Regions from separate parts of the Nonomuraea sp. NPDC050394 genome, predicted to be linked through region 1. Evidence: riboswitches for the same ligand, from Rfam matches in the RefSeq annotation. Region 1 holds a riboswitch; the other holds the start of a gene.

Region 1 (3,401 bases):
GCACAGCCACCCGGCCGACGACGCGCCCCCTGACGCGCGCCCGATCTACATCAGGATGTTCGCGCTGCCGGCCGATGATACGTGAAGAGTGCCCCCCGATGTGTAACACCGTGTGATCTGCCAATAACCTCATGTAATGGGAGGTCTATCGGGGTTCGGGGAGGGGCATCATGCGGCGTCGGCAGTTCTTCGCTCTCGGGCTCGGCCTGGCCGCCTGTGCCTCCGGATGCGCCGGCGCGGGTGGCGGCGCGCACGGCCTCGGTCCCGTCGGCGTCGTCCCCGGCGGCGAGCGATGGGCGCCGGTCGCGCAGGCCCTCTACCGCACCCTGCGCAGGGCCGGCTACCCCGCCACCGGCACGGGCGGCACGACCACGGTCACCGTGACCGGCCTGCCCGCGCTGGCCGCCGCCGAGCTGAACGACCAGCGCCCCATGCACGTCGCCACCACGCCGCTGGCCAGGCTCACCGGCAACGTCGAGGTGCTGGTGGTGCCGGCCAACTCGCGTCTGAGGGACTTCGACGCCTTCGCCGCCCACCTGCTGGCCCAGCCGGAGCGCACCTACCTGGCCGGCGGGCCCCTGGGCGAGCCCGACCACCTGCTGTTCGGCCTGGTCGCGCAGGGGCTCGGCGTGGACGTCAGGAAGATCGACTACACCGGCTACCCGGGCGCCCAGGAGGTGGCGGCGGCCATGCAGGGCGGCAAGGTCGCGGCGGCCACCGGACGGCTGCGCGACTGGCGGGCCCGGCTCGACTCCGGCCGGATCAGGCCGCTGGCCGTCTCCTCGGCCGCCCGGGTCCCCGGCATCGATGCCCCCACGCTTCTGGAATGCGGGGTGCGGGTCGACTTCGCCGACTGGTGCGCGGTGGTCGGGCCCGCCGCGATGGACGGCGAACGGCGGGGCGCCGCGGTGCGCATGATGGAGGACGCGACCCGGTCGGCGCCGTGGCACGAGGCCTGCCGCAACGGGGGCTGGGAGGCCATCCCGCTCAGCGGCGACGACTTCGCCACGTGGCTGGCCACCGAGTCCGCCCGTACCCGCAGAGTACTCCGTGAACTCGGCATGCTCGACACGCCGAGCACAACATACCGGGGATAGTTGCGGGACCGGCCACTAGATGTAGGATCCTGCACTGTCGCTGGTTCGCCTCCCCGGAGGCGGAGCAAAAGGGAACCTGGTGCGATTCCAGGGCTGCCCCGCAGCGGTAAGCGGGAACGACCGCCGTCATCAGCACTGGACCCAGGTCCGGGAAGCGACGGCCAGTAGGACTCACGCGTTGAGACGCCCGCGAGCCCGAAGACCTGCCAGCGGTTGTCCTGTCCATTGGGCCTCGAGGGAGGGCCCGGGGGCTGCGCGGCCGGGGGATCTCCGTACTTGCCGTGTGCGCTCTCGCGTGCCCTCGCAGGGGGAAAGCTCGCTCGCGAGGAGTGTTGCACGTGACGCAGATCGTTGAGATGGATCGGCGGCTGGCCATCGAGGAGGCGGCGGCGCGCGTGATCGCCGACCCGGCCAACTCCCGGGTCGCCGCGCGGCTGCTGGCCGAGGAGATCGCCGACGAGGCGGCGGGCCACGGCGTCCGCACGTTCTCCGACTCCATTGCCGCCACGCACGCGGCCGGGCTGATCCAGGACGCGCTCGCTGACTTTGTCCGGAAGAATCGTGAACAGCTGGACGCGCTCATCGACGCGGATGCCGACGAGCGGTTCGAGTACTTCGGCCTGCGCACCGTCTACGACCGCTACCTGCTGCGCCACCCCGAGACCCGCAAAGTGCTGGAGCGCCCGCAGCACTTCATGCTCCGCGTCGCCTGCGGCCTGTCCCGGACGGCCGGCGAGGCCGCCGAACTGTACGCGTTGATGTCGACGTTGTCCTATCTGCCGTCTTCTCCCACGTTGTTCAACTCCGGCGCCCGCCGGCCACAGCTGTCGTCGTGCTTCCTGCTGGACTCGCCCCGGGACGAGCTGGAGTCCATCTACGACCGTTACGGGCAGGTCGCCCGCCTGTCCAAGTACGCCGGTGGCATCGGCATCTCCTGGACCCGGGTCCGCTCGCGCGCATCGCTGATCAAGGGCACGAACGGGCACTCCAACGGCATCGTTCCGTGGCTGCGCACGCTCGACTCCTCCGTGGCCGCCGTCAACCAGGGCGGCCGGCGCAAGGGCGCGGCCTGCGTCTACCTGGAGACCTGGCACGCCGACATCGAGGAGTTCCTGGAGTTGCGGGAGAACACCGGCGAGGACGCCCGCCGTACCCACAACCTGAACCTCGCCAACTGGGTGCCGGACGAGTTCATGCGCCGGGTGGAGTCGGACGGCGTGTGGTCGCTGTTCGACCCCAAGACGGTCCCGCACCTCACCGACCTGTACGGCGACGCCTTCGACACCGCCTACCGCGCCGCCGAGGAGCAGGGCCTGTACACGCGGCAGATGCCGGCCCGCACCCTGTACGGCCGGATGATGCGCACGCTCGCCCAGACCGGCAACGGCTGGATGACCTTCAAGGACGCCGCCAACCGCGTCTCCAACCAGACGGCCCGGCCGGAGAACGTCATCCACCTGTCCAACCTGTGCACCGAGATTTTGGAGGTGACCAGCGACGGCGAGACCGCCGTCTGCAACCTCGGCTCGGTCAACCTGGCCGCCCACGTCACCGGCACCGGCCTGGACTGGGAGCGGCTGGCCGGCACCGTCCGCACCGCGGTGCGCTTCCTCGACCGCACCATCGACCTGGGCTTCTACCCGACGCCCGAGGCGGAGAAGGCGAACAAGCGGTGGCGGCCGATCGGGCTCGGCGTCATGAGCCTGGCCGACGTGTTCTTCGCGCTGCGGCTGCCGTTCGACTCGCCCGAGGCGCTGGCGCTGTCCACGAGGATCGCCGAGGAGATCGCCCTCGCCGCCTACGCCACCTCCTCCGATCTGGCCGTCGAGCGGGGCCGGCACCCCTCCTACGACGACACCCGCGCCGCCCTGGGCGTGCTGCACCCCGACCACTACGGCGTCGGCGCCTCCGAGCGCTGGGACGCGCTGCGCGCCAGGATCGCCGAGACCGGGCTGCGCAACTCGCTCATGATCGCCATCGCGCCGACGGCGACGATCGCCTCCATCGCCGGATGCTACGAGTGCATCGAGCCGCAGGTGTCCAACGTGTTCAAGCGCGAGACGCTGTCGGGTGAGTTTCTGCAGGTCAACCGGTATCTGGTGCGTGACCTTCAGGAGCGCGGGCTGTGGACGCAGGACATGCGCGACGCCATCAAGCGCGCCGACGGCTCCGTCCAGGACATCCCCGGCATCCCGGATGAGCTGAAGGTGCTCTACCGCACCGCGTGGGAACTGCCGCAGAAGGCGCTGATCGACCTGGCGGCGGCACGCACGCCGTACATCGACCAGTCGCAGTCGCTGAACC
Region 2 (3,401 bases), on a different contig from region 1:
AACGTCTGGATGGCGGTGAGGAAGGAGGTGACGGCCACCCCGGCCAGCACCAGGGTGGCGGTGCCACCGGAGCGCCCGGCGGTGTTGCCGAGCGCGAAGGCCAGCATGACGCCGCCGATCGCGCCGACGAACGCGGCGACGGGGATGGTCAGGACCGGCGCCGGAACCATCACGATCACCAGGGTCGTGGTGAGCCCGGCGCCCGCGGCCGCGCCGAGCAGGTACGGGTCGGCCAGCGGGTTGCGGAAGACACCCTGGTACCCGGCGCCCGCGATGGCGAGCAGGCCGCCGACCACGGCCGCGACCAGGACTCTGGGCAGGCGCAGCTCGTACAGCAGGCCCTTCTCGATCGGCGCGAGGCCGGAGTCGATCTCGACGAACGGCAGCCAGTCCAGCGCCTGGAGCACGACCTGCCACGGCGAGATGCCGGCGGCGCCGCCGAGCAGTCCGGCGACCATGCCGGCAGCGAGCACGGCGAGCGCGCCCGCCACCCAGAGCGGCCGCGCCCGTGCGGGCCTGAGCTGCGTGTCGAGCACTACTTCGCGGCCGCCTTGTTCACCGCGTCGCCGATGGCCTTGGCCAGGTCGACGACGCGCGGGCCCCAGCGGGAGGCGATGTCGTCGTCGAGCAGGACGACCTGGTCGTTCTTGATGGCCGACAGGCCCTTCCAGCCGGGCCGCTTGGCCAGGGTGTCCTTGTTCTGCCGGCAGCACTTGACGTCGGCCAGGAAGATCAGGTCGGGGTCGGACTGGGCGACGAACTCGGCCGAGAGCTTGGGATAGCCACCGGCGGCGCCGGGGGCTTTGTCGGCGATGTTGGTCATGCCGAAGATCGAGTAGATCTGGCCGATGAAGGTGCTGGACGTCGCGGCGTAGGGGGTCTGGTCGAGCTCGTGGTAGTAGGTGAGCTTCTTGTCCTTGGGCGCTGCGGCGGCGAGCTTGTCCAGTTCGGCCTTCATGCCGGTCACGACCTGGTCGGCCTTGTCCTTGTTGCCGGTGGCGGCGCCGAGGTCGGCGATCTCGTCGTAAGCCTCGTCGATCTTCGTGGGGGCCGGTTCGAGCAGGACGGGCACGTTGAGCTTGCCGAGCTCGGCGACGATCTTGTCCAGGTCGTTGGAGAGCACGACGAGGTCGGGCTTCTTGGCGACGATGGCTTCGACATTGGGCTTGAACCCGGACAGGTCGCTCTTGGGGGCCTCGGCCGGGTAGTTGGACTGGTCGTCCACGGCGATGACCTGCGGGCCCGCGCCGATCGCGAAGAGCGTCTCGGTGTGGGCGGCGGACAGGGAGATGATCCGCTCGGGCTTCTTCGCCAGTGTGACGGAGCCGTTGCCGGCCTCGATCGTGACGGGGAAGCCGGCCGCGGTGGCGGGGGCGGCGGAGGTGGGCGGGGCGGACGAGGTGGTGGTGGTGCCGGTCTGACCGCAGGCGGTCAGGACGAGCGTTCCCAGCAGCGCGCCCGCGAAGGCCGTGCGTACGGGCCTCACGAGAAGTCCTTTCAGATCGGAACCGAGAGACCCGCGTCTTAGCGACGGATCACCCTTTTCCACGAGGGTTGATGACGTCGGCGCGGTGGCAGGCGACCTGGCTTTGACAGTTGCGGGACAGCGCCGGACTCACACCGGACTTCGCTGCGACACTGCGCGTCGGACAAACGCTATCAATGCTCCGAAGCTGCTCGGAGTCAAGGGGTGGTGACTTGATTCTCCGCCTCGGAGATGATGCGCTGCAGCCGCAGTCCGTGGGCGGCGTCCAGGGGGTGCCCGCCGCCCTGCCGTACGGTCCGGGCGAACTCGGCAGCCACGACGTCCAGGGGGTCGTCGTCGAAGTGCGGGAGCGTCACGTTGCCCTTGCGGCCGTAGACGGCGAACGTCGAGGGCGGCAGGTCGCCGGCGCCGGCCATGCACAGGGAGATCTCGCTCACGGCGCCGCCCTCGTGGTCGAGCAGCAGCCCGACCCAGCCGAGCGGGTCGCCGTGCGCGCGCACGGCGGTCACCCGGCCGAGCGCGGCGTCGAGCAGGTCGATGACGTGCGGGCCGACGTCGAGCAGCGCGCCGCGCCGCAGCCGCCACGGGGTGCCGAACGGATGCTCGCCGTTCAGCACGTCGCTGACGTTGACGGCGTGCCCGCCGAAGGGCTCGATCCCGGCGCAGCGGGCCAGGAACTCGCGGGTCTGCGGGGCGTACCGCAGTGTGAGCAGCATCTGGGAGGCCACGCCCGCCTCGGCGACCGCGTCGGCCAGCCGCTGGGCGCCGTCCAGGGAGTCGGCGAGCGGCTTCTCCAATAGCAGCGCCTTGCCCGCCCGCGCCGCCTTCACCCCCAGCTCGGCCTGTACGGCCGGCGGCACGCAGAAGCACACCGCCTCACAGGCGTCGAACAGGTCCTCGATCCGCTCGAACACCGGCGCCCCGAGCCGGGCGGCGGCCTCCGGCCGGCGGGCCCAGACCCCGGCGAACTCGATCTCCGGGCTCTGGGCCAGCATCGGCGCGTGCGCCATCTCCGCCCACGGCCCTGCCCCGACCAATCCGACCCTCACCGGTTCCATGTCACCATTTAACCGGCAATTCGGTCAGCCCTCGACCGACGATCGATGTGCGGTACACCACCGGCCCCGGAACCAGGCGCAGGCCGGGCAGCCGCCGTCCCAGCACCTCCAGCGCGGTACGCAGTTGCAGCCGCCCGAGCGCCGCCCCCACGCAGAAGTGGATGCCGTAGCCGAAGACCATGTGCGCGTCGGCGTTGGGCCGGTCGAGGTCGAAGGTGTCGGGGTGGGCGAAGACGGCCTCGTCGTGGGCGGCCGAGTCGGTGGACAGCAGCACCAGCGACCCGGCCGGGATCGTCACCCCGTGCAGCGTGATGTCGGACGTGGCGTACCGGAAGGAGCCCAGCGAGGCCCCGTCGATGCGCATGCACTCCTCGACCGCGGCGCTCAGCTTCTCCGGCGGCACCGGCCAGATCCCCTCGCGCAGCAGCCGCAGCACGCTGTTGCCGAGCTGGTTGGGGACGGTGTCGTTGCCGCCGAGCAGGATCGTGGAGATCAGCTCGACCACCTCGCGGTGCGACAGCTCCCGGCCGATCAGCCCGGTCATCAGCGAGGTGAAGTCGTCGCGCGGCTCGCGGGCGCGGGCGGCGACGAGGCGGTCCACGTACTCCAGGTACTCCAGGAAGCTGTCGGCCAGCACGAGCTGCCGCTCCGGCGGCTGGGGCGACAGGAAGAGCTGGAACCAGTCCTTGACATGCGCCTGGACGAACGCCTCGTCCGCCTCCGGCACCCCGATGAAGCGGGCGGTCAGCTTGACCGACGGCTCGTGGCCCAGGTCGCGCACGAAGTCCGCCTCACCCCTGGGCTCGATCCGGTCCAGCAGGTTCTCGTTGAGCCCGCGGAAGCGCTGCTCCAGCGCG

The links. A riboswitch is a leader RNA that binds a small molecule or an ion and turns the genes downstream of it on or off. The one in region 1 is predicted to bind cobalamin.
Region 2: linked by a shared signal. The riboswitch ahead of ACIBKY_RS50405 (ABC transporter substrate-binding protein) and the one ahead of ACIBKY_RS14575 (ribonucleoside-diphosphate reductase subunit alpha) in region 1 are both predicted to bind cobalamin.

What each region holds. Positions count from the first base shown of each region.
Region 1 is NZ_JBITIO010000003.1:317,825-321,225, reverse strand. It holds gene ACIBKY_RS14585 (ArsR/SmtB family transcription factor) at 1-85, shown strand, start outside; gene ACIBKY_RS14580 (Bug family tripartite tricarboxylate transporter substrate binding protein) at 171-1,097, shown strand; cobalamin riboswitch at 1,122-1,323, shown strand; gene ACIBKY_RS14575 (ribonucleoside-diphosphate reductase subunit alpha) at 1,436-3,401, shown strand, end outside.
Region 2 is NZ_JBITIO010000024.1:40,922-44,322, forward strand. It holds gene ACIBKY_RS50400 (FecCD family ABC transporter permease) at 1-536, opposite strand, end outside; gene ACIBKY_RS50405 (ABC transporter substrate-binding protein) at 536-1,486, opposite strand; cobalamin riboswitch at 1,556-1,676, opposite strand; gene ACIBKY_RS50410 (Gfo/Idh/MocA family protein) at 1,684-2,544, opposite strand; gene ACIBKY_RS50415 (cytochrome P450) at 2,546-3,401, opposite strand, start outside.